3 regions of the Streptomyces sp. NPDC048290 genome follow, and region 3 is predicted to be linked to each of the others. Evidence: riboswitches for the same ligand, from Rfam matches in the RefSeq annotation. Region 3 holds a riboswitch; each other region holds the start of a gene.
What was found. Region 3 has a riboswitch for cyclic di-AMP ahead of AB0D49_RS17550 (transglycosylase family protein). Riboswitches for the same ligand answer to the same signal wherever they lie in the genome.
Positions count from the first base shown of each region.

Region 1: it holds a riboswitch for cyclic di-AMP, as region 3 does, so the genes downstream of both, AB0D49_RS24950 (C40 family peptidase) here and AB0D49_RS17550 (transglycosylase family protein) in region 3, are expected to answer to the same signal.
Region 2: it holds a riboswitch for cyclic di-AMP, as region 3 does, so the genes downstream of both, AB0D49_RS33585 (M23 family metallopeptidase) here and AB0D49_RS17550 (transglycosylase family protein) in region 3, are expected to answer to the same signal.

Region 1 is NZ_JBEZLM010000014.1:186,706-193,762, forward strand. It holds gene AB0D49_RS24920 (adenosylmethionine--8-amino-7-oxononanoate transaminase) at 1-354, opposite strand, end outside; gene bioB (biotin synthase BioB) at 347-1,531, opposite strand; gene AB0D49_RS24930 (8-amino-7-oxononanoate synthase) at 1,755-2,882, shown strand; gene AB0D49_RS24935 (DUF397 domain-containing protein) at 3,384-3,608, opposite strand; gene AB0D49_RS24940 (helix-turn-helix transcriptional regulator) at 3,618-4,484, opposite strand; gene AB0D49_RS24945 (ATP-binding protein) at 4,699-5,157, shown strand; gene AB0D49_RS24950 (C40 family peptidase) at 5,358-5,831, opposite strand; cyclic di-AMP (ydaO/yuaA leader) riboswitch at 5,835-6,041, opposite strand; gene AB0D49_RS24955 (hypothetical protein) at 6,379-6,687, opposite strand; gene AB0D49_RS24960 (ATP-dependent Clp protease proteolytic subunit) at 6,695-7,057, opposite strand, start outside.
Region 2 is NZ_JBEZLM010000026.1:18,849-25,905, reverse strand. It holds tRNA gene AB0D49_RS33595 (tRNA-Met) at 11-84, shown strand; gene AB0D49_RS33590 (PP2C family protein-serine/threonine phosphatase) at 319-1,467, shown strand; cyclic di-AMP (ydaO/yuaA leader) riboswitch at 1,714-1,871, shown strand; gene AB0D49_RS33585 (M23 family metallopeptidase) at 1,883-2,926, shown strand; gene AB0D49_RS33580 (PrsW family intramembrane metalloprotease) at 3,142-4,518, opposite strand; gene trmB (tRNA (guanosine(46)-N7)-methyltransferase TrmB) at 4,714-5,589, opposite strand; gene lhgO (L-2-hydroxyglutarate oxidase) at 5,796-7,019, opposite strand.
Region 3 is NZ_JBEZLM010000009.1:112,253-119,309, reverse strand. It holds gene AB0D49_RS17570 (SurA N-terminal domain-containing protein) at 1-129, shown strand, start outside; gene AB0D49_RS17565 (nucleoside triphosphate pyrophosphohydrolase) at 378-1,421, shown strand; gene AB0D49_RS17560 (cytochrome P450) at 1,640-2,914, shown strand; gene AB0D49_RS17555 (transglycosylase family protein) at 3,408-4,736, shown strand; cyclic di-AMP (ydaO/yuaA leader) riboswitch at 4,953-5,149, shown strand; gene AB0D49_RS17550 (transglycosylase family protein) at 5,153-5,860, shown strand; gene eno (phosphopyruvate hydratase) at 6,639-7,057, shown strand, end outside.

The DNA.
Region 1 (7,057 bases), on a different contig from region 3:
CGATCCGGAGTCGGCCAGGAACACATGCTCCAGACCGTCCGGCGCGATATCGACCAGCAGCTTCGCGAGCCGTACGGCGGGCTCGTGGGTGAGCCCGCCGAACATCACATGGCTCATCCGGTCCAGCTGCCCACGCACCGCCTCGTCGAGCACCGGGTGCCGGTAGCCGTGGATCGCCGACCACCACGAGGACATGCCGTCGACCAGCTCGCCCGAACCGTCCGCCAGCCGCAGCCGCACCCCGCTCGCCGACTCCACCACCAGCGGCTCCACCAGGCCCGGCATCGGCCCGTAGGGATGCCACACATGTCGCCGGTCCAGCTCCAGCAGCTCGGACACGCCGGGCTCAGGCATTGGGGGCGAGATCCGTTCCCGCGCCACGCCGCCGCACCGCGACCAGGTCCGTACGGACCTCACCGGGCGCCGCCTGCCCCACAGGCGCCTCAGCCGCCGACCCGCAGCCGCCGCCCCCATGTCCCCCGCACCCGGCCTCCTCGGAGGAGCCGCACATGTCCCCGCCCGGCGCCGCCCGGTGCTCCGGAAGGGTCACCTCGTCCGCGCCCTCCACCTCGAATCCGGCGTCGGCGATCATCTCCAGGTCGGCCTTGCCCGCCTGGCCCTCGGTGGTGAGGTAGTCGCCCAGGAAGATCGAGTTGGCCAGATGCAGCGCGAGCGGCTGGAGGGTGCGCAGATGGACCTCGCGCCCGCCCGCGATCCGCACCTCGGCGTCCGGGCAGACGAACCGCACCATCGCGAGGATGCGCAGACAGTGCTGCGGCGTCAGATGCCAGTCGGTGCCCAGCGGGGTGCCCTCGACCGGGATCAGGAAGTTCACCGGCACCGAGTCGGGGTCCAGGGCGCGCAGCGAGAAGACCACGTCGACGAGTTCCTCGTCCGGCTCGCCCATGCCCGCGATCAGCCCCGAGCACGCCGACAGCCCGGCCGCGTGCGCCTTGCGCACGGTGTCCACCCGGTCGGCGTAGGTGTGGGTGGTCGTGATGTCCGCGTAGGTCGCCTCGGACGTGTTGAGGTTGTGGTTGTAGGCGTCGGCGCCCGCCTCGCGCAGCCGTTCGGCCTGGCCGTCGGAGAGCAGTCCGAGACAGGCGCACACCTCGATGTCCTGGTGCTCGTCCTTGATGGCCTTGATGGTCCGCGAGACCCGGTCGACGTCCCGGTCGGTGGGCCCGCGTCCGCTCGCCACCAGACAGACCCGCTTGGCGCCGCCCGCGAGACCGGCGGTGGCGGCGGCCGTCGCCTCGTCCGGCTTCAGCCAGGTGTACTTGAGGATGCCGGTCGTGGAGCCGAGCCGCTGGGAGCAGTAGGAGCAGTCCTCGGGGCAGAGCCCGGACTTGAGGTTGACGAGATAGTTCAGTTTCACCCGCCGGCCGAACCAGTGGCGGCGCACCTTCCCGGCCGCGGCCACCACGTCGAGCACGTCGTCGTCGGAAGTGGCGAGAACGGCGAGGGCCTCCTCGCGGGTCGGCAGCTCGCGCCGAAGCCCCTTGTCCACCAGCGTGTTCAGCAGGTCCATGAGAGCCGATCCTGTCCTAAGGAGCCGCCCGGGGCCAAGGAGAGTTCGTACAAAGGGGCGCGCCGGACGTGTGGGTATCGCCACACAGTGCGGGGCTGGAGGTGCGGCTAGGGTCTGTTCACTGCCTACAAAATCACCGCGAGCCGATCCCGACGTCACCGCCGGCTGATCCAGACATCACCACCGGCTGATCCCTACGCAGCCCGCACACCCCGGAGGAGCCATGGCGTTCGGCTGGATCGACGAGCAGGCACGCACGCGCCGCCGCGCCGGACTCGTACGGACCCTGCGACCGCGTCCCGCCGACTCGCCGCTGCTGGACCTGGCGAGCAACGACTACCTGGGGCTGGCCCGGCACCCCGAGGTCACCGAGGGGGCCGCCGCGGCGGCCCGGACCTGGGGCGCGGGCGCGACCGGCTCCCGGCTGGTCACCGGCAGCACCGAACTCCACGCCGAGCTGGAACGCGAACTGGCCGCCCACTGCGGCTTCGAGGCCGCGCTCGTGCTGTCCTCCGGATACGCGGCCAATCTCGCCGCCGTGACCACGCTGGCCCCGCACGGCACGCTGATCGTCTCCGACGCCGGGAACCACGCCTCCCTCATCGACGGCTGCCGGCTGGCGCGCGGCACCACCCAGGTCGTCCCGCACACCGACCCCGAGGCGGTCCGCAAGGCACTGCGCACCCATGACGGACCGGCCGTCGTCGTCTCCGACACGGTGTTCTCGGTCGACGGCGACGCGGCGCCCCTCAAGGAGCTGGCCGCGGCGTGCCGGGAGCGCGGGGCGGGGCTCGTGGTGGACGACGCCCATGGGCTGGGGGTGCTGGGCGAGGGCGGCCGGGGCGCGGCAGCCGCGGCGGGGCTCGCCGGCGCACCGGACGTGGTGGTGACGGCCACCCTGTCCAAGTCGCTGGGCAGCCAGGGCGGAGTGGTCCTCGGACCGGCCGCCGTGATCGACCATCTGGTCAACGCGGCCCGCACCTTCATCTTCGACACCGGACTCGCCCCGGCCGCGGCGGGCGGCGCGCTCGCGGCGCTGCGGCTGCTGGTCGGGGAACCCGGACGGGCCGCCCGCGCGCGGGCCGTGGCGGCGGAACTCCACGCCCGGCTGACGGAGCGGGGCCTCACGGCCGTCCGTCCGGACGCGGCGGTGGTCTCGGTGCGGGCACCGTCCCCGGAGGGGGCCGTGCGGTGGGCCGCGGACTGCCGCGGGGCCGGGCTGGCCGTGGGCTGCTTCCGCCCGCCGTCCGTGCCCGACGGGATCTCGCGGCTGCGGCTGACGGCCCGCGCGGACCTCTCCGGGGAACAGCTGGAACACGCCGTCCGGATCATCGGCGAGACGCGACCATGAGTCGGCGAACCACGGCCGTGCACCACCCGTGCGAGAACCGGACCGGATTGAAACGGATCGTTCGGGACGCGCTGTACATCAGTAGTCAGCGGTGCCACGCCCATCAGTAGTGCCCACGCGAATCACGATGATCCGAGAATCAACGATGATCCGAGAACCAAGGATGATCCCGAGAATCGGTGCTGATACACGAATCGATGCTGACGCACGCATCGGTCACGACCCGTGAATCGACAGTGATCCGTGAATCGGGCATTCATTGGTGAGTCGGGCAACGGCCGGTGAGTCGGGCATTGATCGGTGATTCGGGCAACGGTCGGTGATTCGGGCAACGGTCGGTGATACGGGCAGTGGCCCATGCCTCAGAAGTGATCCATGCATCGGACGACATCTGCGAAATGGACGTGATCTGCGAAATGGACGTGACCTCCGCATCGGATGTGATACTCCGGACCGGACGTGATCAGTGACCGGCGGAGATCTTCGGCGGAGATCTCCGGATCAGCGGAGCGCCGCCGTGAATCCCGCCCAGCTCTCCGTGGAGAAGAGCAGCGCGGGCCCGGACGGGTCCTTGGAGTCGCGCACGGCGAGCAGTCCGGCCCAGGGGCCGCGGGGCGGTCGGGCCGTCTCGACGCAGTTGTTCGCGCCGGTGCTGTAGCTGCTGCGCAGCCACCGCACTCCGTGCAGTCGGTCGGTGGAGGGGACGTGTCGAGGCAGTGCGGTCATGGTGCCTCCCTATGCGCCATATGAGCCGTCACTTATCCCGGCGATGAAATCCAGCGAGTCCGCGGGTGAAAGCGCGTGGTGCTGAAGGGTACGGAACGACTCGCTGTAGGCCACTAGGTCTTCTTTCCGTTCCAGATGGAGGCTACTCGTCATGTGGTCCAGAACAACCACATCCAGATCGGAAGTGCGCGAAAACGAGAAGATAACGAAAGGACCCGTCACCCCGATATGCGCACCGGCGGAGAACGGCAGCACCTGGAGCCGTACTTGCGGCAGCCGCGCCGCCTCCGCCAGTCGTGACAGCTGACGGGCCATCACCGCGGGTCCGCCCACCTCCCGCCGCAGCACCGCCTCGTCCAGCACCGCGCTCAGCTCCAGCGGCGGATGCGCCCGCAGCACGTCCTGCCGGGCCAGCCGCACCTCCACCAGCGTGTCCAGCCGCTCGTCCTCCAGTCCCTCGACGGCCGCCCGGGTCACCGCGCGGGCGTACTCCCGGGTCTGGAGCAGCCCCGGAATCACCGAGGTCTCCAGCGTGCGCATGGCGGTGGCCTGCGACTCCAGGCTGATGAAGTCCCGGTACGTCGGCGGCAGCACCCCGCGGTAGGCGTGCCACCAGTGGTGCCGTCCGCCCTCCTCCGAGCCGGCCAGCACCAGCAGCAGCTCCCGCAGATCGGGGTCCTCGACGCCGTACGCGTCCAGCAGTAACCGGACATCGGCCGGTTTCACCCCGCTCGCACCGGTCTCGATCCGGCTGACCTTCGACTGGTGCCAGCCGACCAGACCGGCCGCCTCACCACTGGTGAGCCCCGCACGGGTGCGCAGCGCGCGCAATTCCGCGCCCAGCTTCCGGCGGCGCACCACGGGACCGTGCTGCATGGGCTACTCCTTACTCCTTCCGGGCCGCCCAAATACGCTCTGCCGTCGCAGAGTTCACCGCATTGAGCGACAGATATATGCATATCTTGGTGGATCGCCACCTGGACCGGCGCACTAGTGGCAGGCTGGGCGATGTAGCACCAGTCCGGGACCGTACTCGAACCTTCCGCCTCCGTGTCGGACCGCGGTCCCGTGGGAAAGGGACGACCTCGCCATGGCAGATCATCTGGAAGCGTCCGTCACTCTGCCGAGCGATGCCGCCTCGGTCTCCGCGGCCCGCGGCTACGCGGTCGACACCCTCGTCGAATGGGGTCTGCCGGCGGACACGGACCTCGCGGACAGCGTCCGGCTCATCGTCTCGGAACTGGCCACCAACGCCGTACAGCACACGTTCGGACAGTCGCCCACCTTCACGGTGGACCTGGAACTGGCGCGTGACGAGCAGTTGCGGATCGGGGTGACGGACAGTCATCCGCGGTTCCCCAAGCGGCTTCCGGCCGCGGTGCAGCAGGACAACGGGCGCGGGCTGGTCATCATCCGCTGGCTGGCCGCCGAGTGCGGCGGGAAGCTGAGAGTCCGGGCCACACCCGAAGGCGGCAAGACGGTCTCGATCGAGCTTCCCTGGTCGGCCCCGGCCCGCCCGGTGACCACGGCGGGGCAGCAGGAGCCATGACGCGTACCCTCCGCATCCAGTTTCCCGCCCCCCGCAGGAAACGTTTCCGCGGAGCGAGCCGCCACAACGGCCGCAGACGGCCCCGCGGTGGCCCCGACCGGCCGGAGGCGGCCCCGGCGGTGACAGGGCGTCAGACACGCCGTCACCGCCCCGCAGGGGCCACCTCGGACCGTCACCGTCGCTACACGGTCATTTCATGGTCACTTCACGCGCCCGTACCAGACACTCTTGGTCCAGATCTTCTGGAGCCGCACCACGTCACCGGACTTCGGCGAGTGCCAGATCTTGCCCTTACCGGCGTAGATCCCTACGTGGTAGATGTTCGAACCGGAGTGGAAGAACACCAGGTCACCGGACTTGCGGCTACCGGCGGAGATGTGCTTCGTCTTGTTGTACTGCTGGGCGGCCGTACGCGGCAGCTTCTTGCCGGCCTTCTTGAAGGCGTAGAGCGTAAGCCCCGAGCAGTCGAACCGACTGGGTCCGGTCGCCCCCCACTTGTAGGGCGCTCCCTTCTTGGAGGCGGCCACCTGGAGTGCCTTGGTCGCGTGTGTGGCGGCCGAAGCCTCCGGGGCGAGGCCCGGGACCACCACGCTGCCGCCCACCGCGGCGAGCGTCAGTGCCGATGCCGTACCGGCACGGGCCATCAGGGACGGGACACGATTGAGCGCGGTCATGCGCAACCCTTCGTCAGCCGCCTGTGAAGGATGACCTGTCGGATTCGGGCTGGCGAAGTTGCCCGGCCGCCCGAAGGCGGCTTCACCCCAAGGACCGCTCGAAGCCGAACTGCGCTCCGGCGACCCGTCGTACCTGGGTCCTCCACTCCTGCCGATCCACTCCTGTCGACCGGGCATCCGGGCGGCGGCAGGATTCGGCGTCCGCCCGGACCGCCCCGCCGCGGTGGCGGGGTCTTGTCGTCAGTCAGGGATCTTCACCTACGCGTGTCCGAAAATCCCAACGGAACCGAGTATTTGTGGCGTTACTCACCACTCACCCGTTCGGGTGGACATCCAGGGAAGGCGACGCGTGTCAGTCGGCGCCCACGCCCCGGACCAGCGGCGGAGCCGTTCCAAACACCGTCCTGGGGGCGCGTTGGGCAAGCGTGCCGGGTCGGCAAAATGACCATCCGATACGCCGAACGGACGTAATCCATTTGGTCCGTTTGACACCGGAGTCAGGCATTCCGAGTAGGCGTCCGGTGTGCCGCCCCGGACGCCCGGCGCCTCAGCCGTCGGAGCGCGGGGGCAGACAGACCCGCGCGGTACGGCGCTCGCCGTCCAGCACGCGCAGCGCCCGCGCGAGGGTCGCCGCCGACAGTTCCGACTCGCCCCGGTGGTGCATCAGCGCGAGCGCGTCCCGCAGCAGCACCGCCTTGGCGACCAGCGCCTGCGCGGCCCGCAGCGCCCCATAGGTGTCGCCGTGCCGGGCCGGATTGATCCGGCCCAGCAGATCGGCCGCCTCCAGATAACGGTCGATCAGCTCGCCCTCCGCGCGGGTCAGCGCGGGCAGCGGCGGGATCTCGGGCGGCAGCATCCCCGGCTCACCTCCCGCCCGTCGCCTTGCGGCTGCCGACGACCCGGTCGACCAGGCCGTACTCCAGCGCCTGCGGCGCGGTGAGCACCTTGTCCCGCTCGATGTCGGCGCTCACCAGGTGACGGGCGCGCCCGGTGTGGCGTACGAGCATCTCCTCCAGGCGGTCGCGGACCCGGGACAGCTCCGCCGCCTGGATCGCCAGATCGCTGGTCTGGCCCTCGATCGGCTCGGGCAGCGACGGCTGGTGGACCACGATCCGCGCGCCCGGCAGGGTCAGCCGCTTCCCGGGCGTCCCGGCCGCCAGCAGCACCGCCGCCATCGCGCCGGCCTGCCCCAGACAGATCGTCTCCACGTCGCAGCGCACGAAGTG
Region 2 (7,057 bases), on a different contig from region 3:
GACACACCGACGCGGGGTGGAGCAGCTCGGTAGCTCGCTGGGCTCATAACCCAGAGGTCGCAGGTTCAAATCCTGTCCCCGCTACTCAAGGCTCAGGGCCGGAATCCGGATCACGGATTCCGGCCCTGAGTGTTTTCCGCGCCCCGCCCCCCCGCAGCCCTGGCGCTCCCCCCTCGTCCATTCATCCGGTCGGCCCGCCCGGCTCGCCCGTCCGCCGTGCTGCGGCAACGCTGGACTGACGGAGACGAAGGCGGGAGACGCGAGGTGCTGCCTGGTGAGGCGGAGGGCGAGGGGCCGTACACCGGGCCGCGCGGCACGATGCCCCGGGGCAGTTCGCCACAGGGCGGCCCCGAGCGGGGCGGCTTCTCGTACATCAGACCGGTCGTGCGTGTGCTGCCCGCCCTGCTGATCGTCGGCGGCGCGGTGTACGAGACCGTGATGCCCGCCCACTTCACCGCCGTGCCGTTCTTCACCGCGGCGCCCCTGGTCGCGGCGCCGCTGTTCGGGCTGCGCTACACCGTGATCACCGGTGTCGTGGCCCTGGTCGTCATGTTCATCGTCCATATCGGGGTGGACAAGCCCCTCGCCGCCGAGACCATCACCGAGGCCGTCACGGTGGCCACGGTCTCCGTGCTCGCCGTGCTGATCAATGTCCTGGTCCGGCGCAGTGACGCCCGGCTCGCCTCCGCGCGGGAGATCGCCGAGGCGGCACAGCGCGCGGTGCTGCCGGAACCGGACGACCGGATCGGCGGCTTCGACATCGCCGCCCGCTACGAGGCCGCCCAGGCGGGCGCGTTCATCGGCGGCGACCTGTACGCGGTGCAGGACACCCCGCACGGGGTCCGGCTCGTCGTCGGGGACGTACGGGGCAAGGGCATGAGCGCGGTGGCCGCCGTCGCGGTGGTGATCGGGGCGTTCCGGGAGGCGGCCGAGCAGGAGGCCACCCTGGAGGCGGTCGCCGCACGGCTGGAGCGGGCGCTCGCGCGGGAGGGCACCCGGCGCGACGGGCTGGACGCCTACGAGGGGTTCACCACCGCCGTGCTCGCCGAGATCCCGCACGGCCGGGCCGTGGTGCGGATGGTCAACCGGGGGCACCCGGGGCCGCTGCTGCTGTACGCCGACGGCACCCTGCGCGAGCTGGACGCGCCCGAGCCCGCCCTGCCGCTGGGCATGGGCGACCTGGGGGCGTGGCCGGACCGGGCGCAGGAGGCGGAGTTCCCGGGCGGGGCCACGCTGCTGCTGTTCACCGACGGGCTGTCCGAGGCGCGGGACGGGAGCGGGGTGTTCTTCGAGCCCGAGGACCGGCTGGCGGGGCGGCTGTTCGGGGGCCCGGCGGACCTGGTGGCGGCCCTGTCCGAAGAGGTACGGCACCACACCGGGGGCGGGATGACGGACGACATGGCGCTGCTCGCCGTACGGCGGCCCGGCCCGGCACCCGGGCGCCCGGCCTACGGTCACGGTGAGTGAATGGACGACCGCCCTCCGCATAACAACTGAGTCACCATCACATGAGGGCGGTTGTGGAGTGCCCCACGAGACCGGTGTGAGACAGGCCCAAGGCGGGGGTGACTCGCCCGAATTTCCGCCCTCGTGGCCCGTACGTCCAGCGTAAGAGCGTGAATGATCTCCAGGAAGCGCTTGGAAATCACCCTTGGGTTCTATTACTGTCCGATAACGCAGCGCGGTCGTCCCAGCCGTCACAAGAGGCGGCTCCGTGCGCAAGCGCCGAATCCCGTGAGGGAACCGGGGAACCACCACCTTGGGGTGAATCGGGCGTACATCGCCATGGAGACATGGCTGATTTACGCGCGTAGGAGACCTTCCTGCTCCGAACCCGTCAGCTAACCCGGTAGGCGAGAGGGAAGGAAAGGAGTACGCCTACGTGGCGTCCAACCGGCCTGCTCCAGGGGCCCCGTTCATACCCGCCCAGCGCAGCGACGACACCGTCGTCTACGGCGGCCCCCGCACCGACGAGGGCCCGTGGGAGGAATGGAACCCCAGCGCGGAGACCGTCCGCCCGGTCCGCGGCCGGCACCGCGTCGCCAAGCAGCGCGGCGGACTCGCCCGCGGCGGCCTGGCCCGCAGCTCCACGGTCCTCGGCGTCGGTGTCATAGCCGCCGTCGGCGCGGGCGGCATGGCCACCGCGCAGACCGGCAAGCCGCCGGTGGCGATCTCCCTGCCCGACCTCCCCACCTTCACGGACGACGCGGACGCGGAAGAGCCCGCCGCCGAGCCCGAGACCGCCCCGCTCAGCGGGATCGGCGTCACCCCGGCCGACACCGGCCAGGGCACCACCGACGCCGGTGAGGCGCTGCGCGCCCGCATCATGGCCCAGGCCGAGAGCCAGCAGGACCAGGTCGACACCAAGGCTGCCCAGGCGGTGCTCGCCGCCGCCGAGAAGAAGGCCACCGCGGCTGCCGAGAAGGCGGAGCGGGAGGCGCGTGAGAAGGCCGCCGCCGAGAAGAAGAAGGCGGAGGAGGAAGCCGCGCGCAAGGCCGAGGAGGAGCGCCTCGCCAAGCTGGCCAAGCAGTTCGCGCTGCCGACCTCGTCGTACACCCTCACCTCGACCTTCGGCCAGGCCGGTTCGCTCTGGTCGTCCGGCTACCACACCGGCACCGACTTCGCCGCGCCCACGGGCACGCTCATCAAGGCCGTCCACTCCGGCACCATCACCTCGGCGGGCTGGGACGGTTCGTACGGCTACAAGACCGTGCTGACCCTCGACGACGGCACCGAGGTCTGGTACGCCCACCAGTCCTCGATCAGTGTCAGCGTCGGCCAGAAGGTCACCACCGGCGAGGTCATCGGCCGTGTCGGCGCCACCGGCAATGTCACCGGCGCCCACCTCCACCTGGAGGTGCACACCAGCTCCGGCGGCGGCATCGACCCGCTGGCCTGGCTCCGCGACAAGGGCCTGAACCCCTGACGGTCCGAATGCCTGACGGTCTGGATCCCTGAGGTCTACGGCCGTGACGGTCTGAATGCCCTGATGGATCCGACCCGCTCGACGTCCGCGTCCCGCGTGCTGCGTTCCGCACTCCCCGTTCCGCGCCCCCGTTCCCGGATTCGCGGAACGGCCGTGATCCCGGCGGTCCTGACGACGACCCCCCGACGTCAGGGCCGCCGCCCGCGTATGTCCCGTCAGGTGCGGTACGGGTTGTAGGGCGCCGGATGCTGCGGAGGCAGGGGCTGGGCGGTGGAGCCGTACGGCTGCCGTCTCGGGTCGGTCGCCGGGAACGGCGGGGGCGTCAGCCGGGCGGCGTGGGCGAGCGCGGGGCCCGCGATGTTCCTGCGGTGCCACAGCGCGGTGAGCAGTTCCCGCTCGCGCGGGACGAAGTCCGCTCGGGCCCGGCCCCGGTCGCCCCGGCGGCGCAGCACCGCGAGCGAGGTGGCGTACGCCTGGTACTCCGCGACCGTACGGGCGGCCCGGCGGCCGAGTCGGCGTCCGGCGTACTCCCGGGCCAGTCGGCGGGCCCGCATCGAGCCGAGCGCGTAGGGCTCGGCGGGGGAGAGCCAGCCGGCGGCCACATACGCGGGCAGTTCCTCGCGCACCACGCGCAGTTCCCGCTGCCGGGTCCAGATCACCAGCCAGGTCAGCAGGGCGAACACGGGCACCATGAAGGCGGCGTAGACGGCGAGGAAGCCGTAGTCGCCGAGGGACGGGGAGCCGTTCCAGAAGGCGTGTACGGCGATGGCCAGCAGCAGCCCGGCCGGTGGCGACAGCAGCCGCAGCAGCCGCTGGCGTTCCCCGGCGACGGCGGCGATCCCGAACCCGATGCCCGTGAACACGGTGAACAGCGGATGCGCGAACGGTGACATGACGACCCGGACGAAGAAGGTGGCGACGGTGACCGGGGCGATGCCGGTGTCCCCGTCGGCCTGGTCGGTGCCGAAGGCGTTGCCCAGGTAGAGGATGTTCTCGGTGAAGGCGAAGCCGGTGGCGGTGACCCCGGCGACCACCACACCGTCGACGATCCCGGTGAAGTCCCGTCTGCGGAACAGGAAGACCAGCAGGATCGCGGCGGCCTTGGCGCTCTCCTCCACGACCGGCGCTATCACGGTGGCGCCCAGGGTGTCCGCGCCGCCCGGGTCGGCGGTGGCGGTGGCTATCCAGCGGATGGCGAAGCTGTTGGTGACGATCGCGATCAGCGCCGCCGCGCAGGCTCCCCAGGAGAACGCGAACACCAGCTGCGGCCGGGGCGCCGGTTCGACCCGGTCCAGCCAGCGGAAGGTGGCTATCAGCAGGGGCACCGGCAGTACGGCGAGGCCCAGCCCGACGAAGAAGCCCGCGGTGCCGGTCTGCCGGCGCACCAGGGCGAGGATGACCAGCCCGGACAGCGCGAGCAGGGCGATCAGTCCGGCGTACCGGGTCCGCCGCCAGCCGGTGGGGTGGGCCGGCGCGTACCGGTGGGCCGGCGCGTACCGGTGGGCGGTCCCGCGCCGCCACCACCGCCCGCGCGGTGGCGCCTCGGCGGGCGGGCCGCCGGGGTGGATCGGACATGGGGGGTTGGTGGCCACGACTTCGACCCTAACGAGACGGTGCGCGGGCCGCGATGGTGCCTGGCGCGGGGGCGGTCGGGGGAGGCCGTGAGCCGGTGGCGCGATGTTGTGGGTGTGGGTCGGTGGCGCGGTGTTGTGGCCGCGGGTCGGTGACGTGGTGTTGTGGCTGCGGTTCGTGGCACGGTGATGTGGCCGCCGGTCGGTGGCGCGGTGTTATGGCCGCGGGTCGGCCGGAGGATCGAGGTGTTCTTCCCGCGGGCCGGGGTGGTCCTGGTGAGGTACGCGGCGGAACAGCACATCGTTCACCGCGTGGCCCTTGTCCAGGCCCTGGCCCTCGAAACGGGTCAGCGGGCGGAAGGCGGGGCGCGGGGCGAAACCGCCGTCGGCCCGGGTGTTGGCGAAATCGGGGTGCGCGGTGAGGACGTCGAGCATCTGCTCGGCGTACGGCTCCCAGTCGGTGGCGCAGTGCAGCAGCGCGCCCGGTCGCAGCCGGGTGGCGGCGAGGCTGAGGAACTCGGGCTGGATCAGCCGCCGCTTGTGGTGCCGCTTCTTGGGCCAGGGGTCGGGGAAGTAGACGCGCAGCCCGTCGAGGGAGTCGGGGGCGAGCATCTCGCGGAGCAGGATGATGGCGTCGCCGTTGGCGACCCGGACGTTGGTCAGTCCGGCCTGGTCGGCGAGATTGAGCAGATTGCCCTGGCCCGGGGTGTGCACATCCACGGCGAGGATGTCGGTGTCCGGGTCGGCGGCGGCCATCTGCGCGGTCGCCTCGCCCATCCCGAAGCCGATCTCCAGCACCACGGGTCGCCGGTTGCCGAACAGCTCGGCGAGGTCGATCACCCGCTGTCCGTCGATGTCCAGTCCCCACTGCGGCCACAGCCGCTGGAGGGCGTCCGCCTGACCGGCGGTGACCCGGCTGCGGCGCGGCTGGAAGCTGCGGATGCGCCGCTCGAAGTGCGACCCGGCGGGATCGGCCTGCGGCCCGTCCGGGAACCGGGGCTCACCCTTGGCCCGGGTATGCCGCACGGAGACACCGGGGCCGTGCGGGGTGGGTCGCCGGGGGGTTTCGGGGATACGGGGAGAGTCAGACACAGTGGGACGATTTTACGCGCGCGGGGAGGACGGGAGGTCCGGGGCGGTGGCCCTTGGCGGGGATCTCCGGCCGTGATCTCCGGCTCTGGTCACGATCCTGGTCCTGATCCTGGTTCTGGTCCCGTGCGGGACGGCGGCGGTGATCTCTGGCTCCGGCCCTCGCCCTGGCCCTCGTCCCGGTCCCGGTCCTGTCCCGGACGGGAAGGTCAGCGGGCGTCCCCCAGCGCGGACAGCGCGCGTCTGGCCACCTCCCGGCCGATGGGCAGTGCCGCGGTGGCGGCCGGGGAGGGCGCGTTGAGGACGTGGACGGCCCGGGGGGCCTCCTTGATCAGGAAGTCGTCCACCAGGGAGCCGTCCCGCAGCACGGCCTGGGCCCGGACCCCGGCCGCCGCCGGGACCAGGTCGTCCTCCCGGACGACGGGGAGCAGTCTGCGTACGGCCGTGGTGAAGGCGCGCTTGGACACCGAGCGGCGCAGCTCCCCGGCGCCGTACCGCCAGTGCCGCCTGGCCAGCCGCCAGGAGCCGGGCCAGCCGAGCGTGGCGGCGACCTCACGGGGACGTACGACACCCCAGCCGTAGCCCTCGCGGGCGAGGGCGGGGACGGCGTTGGGCCCGATGTGGACACCGCCGTCGATCCCCCGGGTGAGATGGACGCCGAGGAACGGGAACGCCGGGTCGGGGACCGGATACACGAGTCCACGGACCAGGTCGGGCCGCGCCAGCTCGTAGTACTCGCCCCGGAAGGGCACGATCCGCATCTCCGGGTCGTCGCCGGTCAGCCGGGCGATCTTGTCGCAGTACAGCCCCGCGCAGTTCACCAGGGTCTTTGCGCGGACGACCTCGCCCGCGCGGGTGAGGACGGCCACGCCCCGCTCGGGGCGCCGGTCGACGCGGACGACCTCCTGTCCGTAGCGGATCTCGGCGCCGGACGCCTCGCCGAGGCGGCGGGCGACACCGGTGAAGTCACAGATCCCGGTCGTGCCGACATGGATGGCGGCGAGGCCGCGGACCTGCGGCTCGTACTCGGGGATCTGGGCGGCGCCCAGCTCGCGGACGGGTATCCCGTTCTCCCGGCCGCGCTGGACCAGGGCGTGCAGTCGGGGCAGCTCGGCGCGCTCGGTGGCGACGATCAGCTTGCCGGTCACGGCGTGGGCGATGCCGTACTCGGCGCAGAACTTCACCATCTCCGTGGCCCCGCGGACGGCGTACCGCGCCTTGAGGGAGCCCGGCCGGTAGTAGATGCCGCTGTGGATGACCCCGCTGTTGCGCCCCGTCTGGTGGCGGGCGGGGCCGGGCTCCTTCTCCAGCACGGTCACCCGGGTGCCGGGCGCGGCCCGGGTGATCGCGAACGCGGTGGACAGCCCGACGATGCCGCCCCCGACGACGACCACGTCACACTCGTACCCACCAGCACCACGCACCCGCACCACCTCCCACCTAGATAGTGCACTGCGCCACTGACAGTCCC
Region 3 (7,057 bases):
TCCAAGGAACTCGACGTCGACCTGAACCCGCGCTACGGCGCCTGGGACGTGGAGAAGGTCGGCCGCGTCGACGCCGAGACCCCGTGGGTACGCGAGATCACGGCGGCGGCCCAGCAGCAGACGGCTTGACGGAGGGCCGGCGGCTGCGCGGCTGAGCGGGGCGCCCGCGCGGGTGGCTGCGCGGAGGCGCCGGGCACGCGGGTGACCGACGGGTCGGCCGAGCGGCGGGTCGGAGGGGAGGAGCACCCAGCCCCCACCCGCCCGGTGGGAGCCCGCCTCCCCCTCCCCCTCCCCCTCCCGAGCAGATAATCCGACGATCCCCCTGAGGCTGTGGACAACCTCACGGCCCGATCCGCAGCGTGCGTTACGTTCGGATCGTGAACGCAATCAGCCCCGAAGGCATCCCCGACCCCGGCCGTGCCGTCCTGCTCACCACCAGCCACCGTGTGGCGCCCGGCCTGCTGTCCTGGCCCGCCTGGCAGGCGCTGCGCGCCGCCGACGCGGTGCTGTGCGCGGACCCGGCCCACCCGCAGCTGCCGTATCTGCGGGACGCGGGCATAGCCGTCGAGGAGACCGCCCCCACCGCCGAGGACCTGGTCGCCGCCTGCGCCGGGGGCCGCTCGGTGGTGGTGGTCGCCACCGGCGAGGGGGAGCCGGCACTGACGGACGGGCTGGCCCGGCTCGCCGGGTCCGGCCGCACCCGGATGCCCGAGCTGGAGCTGCTGCCCGCCTCCTACGACCTCCCGGGCGCCCGGCTGCTCGACCTGGTGCAGGTGATGGACCGCATCCGCCGGGAGTGCCCCTGGTCCTCCCGCCAGACCCACGAGGGCCTCGCCAAGTACGGCCTGGAGGAGGCGTACGAACTGGTCGAGGCGATCGAGTCCGGCGACCGCGACGAACTGCGCGAGGAACTCGGCGACGTCCTCCTCCAGGTCGTCTTCCACGCCCGCATCGCCGAGGAGGGCGTCCCGGCCGCCGAGGACGGCGAGGACGGCGGGGACGGCGGCGAGACCGAGGAGAACGCCCCCTTCTCCATCGACGACGTGGCCGCGGGCATCGTCGCCAAGCTCGTCCACCGCCACCCCCATGTCTTCGGGGACGCCACCGCGACGACCCCCGAGGACGTCAAGGAGCACTGGCTGCGCACCAAGGCCGAGGAGAAGCGGCGCACCTCGGTGACCGAGGGCATCCCGGTCCACCAGCCGGGCCTGGCCCTCGCCGCCAAGCTGGCCTCCCGGGCGCGCACGGCCGGTCTGGACGTCCCGCTGCCGCAGGGCGACGGCATCGGCTACGAACTGCTGGCCCTCGCCGCCCGCGCCGAGGCGGACGGCGTCGACCCGGAGGCCGCCCTGAGAGCGGCGGCCCGCGCCTACCGGGACGCGATCAGACAGCGGGAGGCCCGGGATACGGTCGAACGGTGACCGATCAGTACGACGGACCGACACCGGCGCGGGGTTCATGCCCCGCGGGCGGGACAACCGGACCTGCCCCCGCCGGGCCTGCCCCCGCCGGGCGTGACGACGCCGGACCCGCCCCCGCCGGGCCTGACGCCGCCGGACTTGCCCCCGTTGGGCCGGACACCGCCGGACTCGCCCCCACCGGGCCGGACGCCGCCGGGCCCGCCCCCGCCGGGCCGGACATCACCGGGCCCGCCCCCACCGGACCGGACACCACCGACCACGCCCCCACCGCCGCCACCCCCACCCCACCCCTATTCACCTGGTCGTTCGCCACCGACCCCTACCCCGCCTACGCCTGGCTCCGGGAGCACTCCCCGGTCCACCGGACCACGCTCCCCAGCGGAGTGGAGGCATGGCTCGTCACCCGGTACGCCGACGCCCGCCAGGCGCTGGCCGACCCACGGCTCTCGAAGAACCCGGTCCACCACGCGGCGGACGCGCCGGGAAAGAGCAAGACCGGCATCCCGGGCGAGCGCAGCGCGGGCCTGATGACCCATCTGCTGAACATCGACCCGCCCGACCACACCCGCCTGCGGCGCCTGGTGTCGAAGGCGTTCACCCCGCGCCGGGTGGCCGCGTTCGCCCCCCGGGTCCAGGAACTGACCGACGACCTGATCGACCGCTTCGCGCAGAAGGGAGCCGCGGATCTGATCCATGACTTCGCCTTCCCGCTCCCCATCTACGCGATCTGCGATCTGCTCGGCGTCCCGGGCGAGGACCAGGACGACTTCCGGGACTGGGCGGGAATGATGATCCGGCACGGCAGCGGCCCCCGGGGCGGGGTCGCGCGGTCCGTGAAGAAGATCCGCGCCTATCTGACCGAGCTGATCCACCGCAAGCGGGCCGACCTGGCGGACGACCTGATCTCGGACCTGATCCGCGCCTCCGACCACGGGGAGCACCTCACGGAGAACGAGGCGGCGGCGATGGCCTTCGTGATCTTGTTTGCGGGTTTTGAAACGACCATTAACTTGATCGGCAATGGCACCTATGCCCTGCTCACCCACGACGAACAGCGCGCCCGGTTCCGCCGCGCCCTGGCGGAAGGGGACACCGGCCTCCTCGAAACGGGGGTCGAGGAACTGCTCCGCTTCGACGGTCCGGTCGAGCTGGCCACCTGGCGGTACGCCACGGAGGCGCTGGACATCGGGGGCGAGTCGATCCGCCGGGGTGATCCGGTCCTCGTGGTGCTCGCGGCGGCGGACCGCGACCCCGGGCGTTTCCCGGACCCCGACACCCTCGACCTGGCCCGCCGTGACAACCAGCACCTCGGGTACGGCCATGGCATCCACTACTGCCTCGGCGCCCCGCTGGCCCGGCTGGAGGGACAGACGGCGCTGGCGACGCTGTTCACCCGTCTCCCGGACCTCCGCCTCGCGGTCGACCCGGACGAACTCCGCTGGCGCGGCGGGCTCATCATGCGCGGGCTGCGAACCCTGCCGGTGGAGTTCTGACCCAGCCCACCGCCCCAGAAGGCCCAACACCCCCCACCCCGCCACCCGCCACGCCGACACCCGCCACCCCGCCACGCTGTCACCCGTCACGCCGTCACGCCGTCACGCCGACACCCGCCACGCCGACACCCGTCACCCCGTCACCCGCCACGCCGTCACGCCGCCACCCGCCCCCCGCTGTCACCCACCACCTCGCGCCCCCACCCAGCCACCATCACGCCCCTCGCCCCACCCTCGCCCCCACCCCCGGCCCTTCACCCCCGGCCCTTCACCCCCGGCCCTTCACCCCCATGGCAAACAGTCACCCCACAGCCCATCCACACCCCCAGACGACCCTTCAGAAGTTGACACTCCCTCACCTTTGTGATCTTCACGTGATCTACGCGGCATTAACTTGTGACAAGTCAACGATTGCGGCTACGTTCACCCCTCAGCGCGACGCGCGAGCATCAAGCGCCGCGCGGGTCACCGCTGTCTCGGGAAAGGTCCCCGCATGCTCTCCGGGAACGGTCGTCACCGTCGCCCCCGTCAGGCCCCGGCCATCCTGGTCGCCGCCGGAGTGACCGGTTCTGCCATCGCCCTGCCCCTGCTCGGCGCCGGAGGCGCCAGCGCGGCGAGCGGCACCACCTGGGACAAGGTCGCCGAGTGCGAGACCGGCGGCGCCTGGAGCGCGGACGAGGGCAATGGACGCTACGGCGGCCTCCAGTTGACCCAGGACGACTGGGCGGCGTACGGCGGGCTGGACTACGCGTCGAGCCCGGACCAGGCGAGCCGTTCGCAGCAGATCGCGGTGGCCGAGCGGATTCTCGCCGACCGGGGCGTCGGGGTCTGGCCCGTGTGCGGGCTGGTCCACGGGCTCGCGCAGGACTCGGACCCGGCCGGGGTCGACACGGGCGTGGCGGGCGACCCCACCCCCCGGGCCACGGAGGACGCGGACGGCTCCTCCGGAGTCACCGGCGGCCTGACCGACTCCTCGAAGTCCCTGCCGTCCGGGTCCTCCGGGACGTCCGGGACACAGGAGCCCGAAGGGCAGTACGGCACCGACGACTCGTCCTGGGGATCGGGCCCCTCCGGCAGTACCGACCCCACCCCGGGCGGCGCCACCGGAACACCGGGCTCCACCCCCTCCGGCACCCCCTCGACCACCTCACCGGACAGCGCCCCGGCCGCCACGGAGGACATCTCCGGCGACTCCTCCGCCTCCCCGGTCGAACAGCCCACCAGCTCCCCCTCCGGGGCGAAGGGTGAGGAATCCGGCAATCTCGGGCAGGGTCTCGGCTCCTCGTTCCTGGTCGACACCAGCGCGCTGCCCGAGGCCGACCCGACCCCCGGCACCGGAAAGCACCGCGGCAACAGCGCCGACGAGAGCGGGACCGACAAGAAGGCGACCAAGCAGCCGAACGTCCTCTCGGGCCTCACCGACGCCACGGACTCCACGGGCACCACGGACTCCACGTCCCCCTCAGGCAAATCGTCCGATTCATCCGCCAATTCCCAGGATGATGAGGATTCTCGGGAATCCGATGAGCCACGGGAATCAGACGAACTCGGCGACCTGGGGGATTTGGCCGAATTGGGTGATGTAGGGGAGAGGGAGTCGGAGTCGCGCGCCTCGCGTGACGCCGGTGGTGCCCGCCAGACCCCCGACCAGGCCTACACCGTCCGTTCCGGAGACACACTCACCTCGATCGCCGACTCCCTTGAGGTCGACGGCGGATGGCGTCAGGTCTTCCGGCTGAACGAGGCGGCGCTAGGCGGCGACCCGAATCACATCGTCCCCGGTCAGACGCTCGACGTCGGCACCGGACCGGCCGCGCGCTGAGTGAGGCGCCGGTGGGGAAGTGGGCCGGGAGTGACGGGAGTTCACGTCACACTTCGCGCTGAATGTCCGGTTTGGCGAAAGTGTGGGATGAGTCTCAGAAGCCCTGATCGTCTTTGAAATTCCAGGAATCGCGTGTCTACGGTCAGGACCGCTCGCAACAGCGGGCCCCGAGGACCGTCACGCCGAATCCTGCCGGCGGTCGTACGGGAACAGTCGTCGCGTCAAGCGCCGTAGGCAGGAGCGGGGGACCCAAGGTAAGTGCCGGTGACGGAGGTTGAGGCGACTCGACCGCACGGAAGCGGCTTGGGGTGAAGTCAGGACGTACGGGAGGAAAGCCCCGTACGGGACATGACCGGGCAACTCATTCGGCCCGAACCCGACAGCTCACCTCGTAGGCGTCGGTGAGGGGATCTTCCATGCTGTTCTGTGGCAAGGGCAAGCACCGCCGTCCGTCCAAGACCACCCGTGTCATCGCGCTCGCCGGGGTGGCTGGCGCCGCCGTCGCCGCCCCGCTGATGGCGGCCGGCAACGCCTCCGCCGCCACCGCCTCCGAGTGGGACGCCGTCGCCCAGTGCGAGTCCGGCGGCAACTGGGCCATCAACACCGGCAACGGCTACTACGGCGGACTCCAGTTCTCCGCCTCGACCTGGGCCGGATACGGCGGCACGCAGTACGCCGCCACCGCGAACAACGCCACCAAGGCGCAGCAGATCGAGATCGCCGAGAAGGTCCTCGCGGGCCAGGGCAAGGGCGCCTGGCCGAGCTGCGGCGTGGGCCTGTCCAGCGCCCCGTACGGCGGCGGCTCGACCGCGCCCGAGCCCGAGCCCGCCCCGACCCAGCCGAGCCAGTCGCAGAGCGGCGGCACCGAGCAGCGCAGCGAGCAGCCGAGCGCCTCCCGCTCGCAGGAGCGCCCGGCCGCCACGCAGGAGACCGTCACCACGCCCACCGGCCAGACGGTCGAGAAGGGCGACGGCGAGTACGAGGTCGTCTCCGGCGACACCCTCAGCTCCATCGCCGCCGAGCACGGTGTCTCGGGCGGCTGGCAGAAGCTGTTCGAGCGCAACAACGACATCGTGGACGACGCCGACCTGATCTTCCCGGGCCAGCAGCTCCACCTGAAGTAGCCCGGACGGCCCCGGAGCGGGCCCCGCCCGAACCGAATCCGAACCAGACCGGTCCAGACCGGACCGGTCCGGACCGGTCCGGTCTGATTCCGGACCAGACCAGACCGGTCCGGACGCGGCTCACGGCCGTTCCACAGCCCGCTCCCGGCCCTCGCACAGCCCGCCCCGCCACCCTGGGGTCATCTCCCCGCGAGGTACGTCCCCGGGTTCCCGGCAGCCCCGGCGCTTCCCAGCGCCCCGGCGCCACCCGGTACGCCCTCCGCGAGACCCCCGTGAGGGTCCCCGTCCCCACGGGCACCCCGCCCCGGTGCGTCATTCCCCCGTACGCACCGGGGCGGGGTCTTTTCACGCCCGAGCAGCCGCCCCGGACCGCTCCCGGAGCCGCCCCGGACCGCTCCCGGTGCCGTACGCAGCCGCCCCGGACCGCTCCCGGTGCCGTACGGAGCCGCCCCGGACCCCTCCCCGTGCCGCACAGAGCCGCCCCCCCCCATGAACGACGGCCCCGAAGCCCCCGCCCCCGACCGCTCGCCCCCAACCCCCACCCCCGAACCCCCGAACCCCCGAACCCCCACACCCCCACCCCCCAACCCCCACCCCCCGAACCCCCCTCTTTGTTCCATTCAGAAACATTTCACGACCGGTTCCGTCCGAGGGATGGGAGACCGGCTGGCCGATCCCCCCGGGACGGTTAGGCTCGTCTCGCAGAGCACGGCGTCCCCGATCGCTCCCGACCGGTGCCGCCCGCCCCTGCGTCACCCGCGTCACATCCATGAAGGAGATGCTCGTGCCGTCCATCGACGTCGTCGTAGCCCGGGAAATCCTGGACTCCCGAGGCAACCCCACGGTCGAGGTCGAGGTCGGCCTCGACGACGGCAGCACGGGTCGTGCCGCCGTTCCGTCCGGTGCGTCCACCGGTGCCTTCGAGGCCATCGAACTGCGCGACGGCGACCCCAACCGCTACCAGGGCAAGGGCGTCGAGAAGGCCGTCCTCGCGGTCATCGAGCAGATCGGCCCGGAGCTGGTCGGCTACGACGCCACCGAGCAGCGCCTGATCGACCAGGCGATGTTCGACCTGGACGCCACCGACAACAAGGGCTCGCTCGGCGCCAACGCCATCCTCGGCGTCTCCCTCGCCGTCGCGCACGCCGCCTCCGAGGCCAGCGACCTCCCGCTGTTCCGCTACCTGGGCGGCCCGAA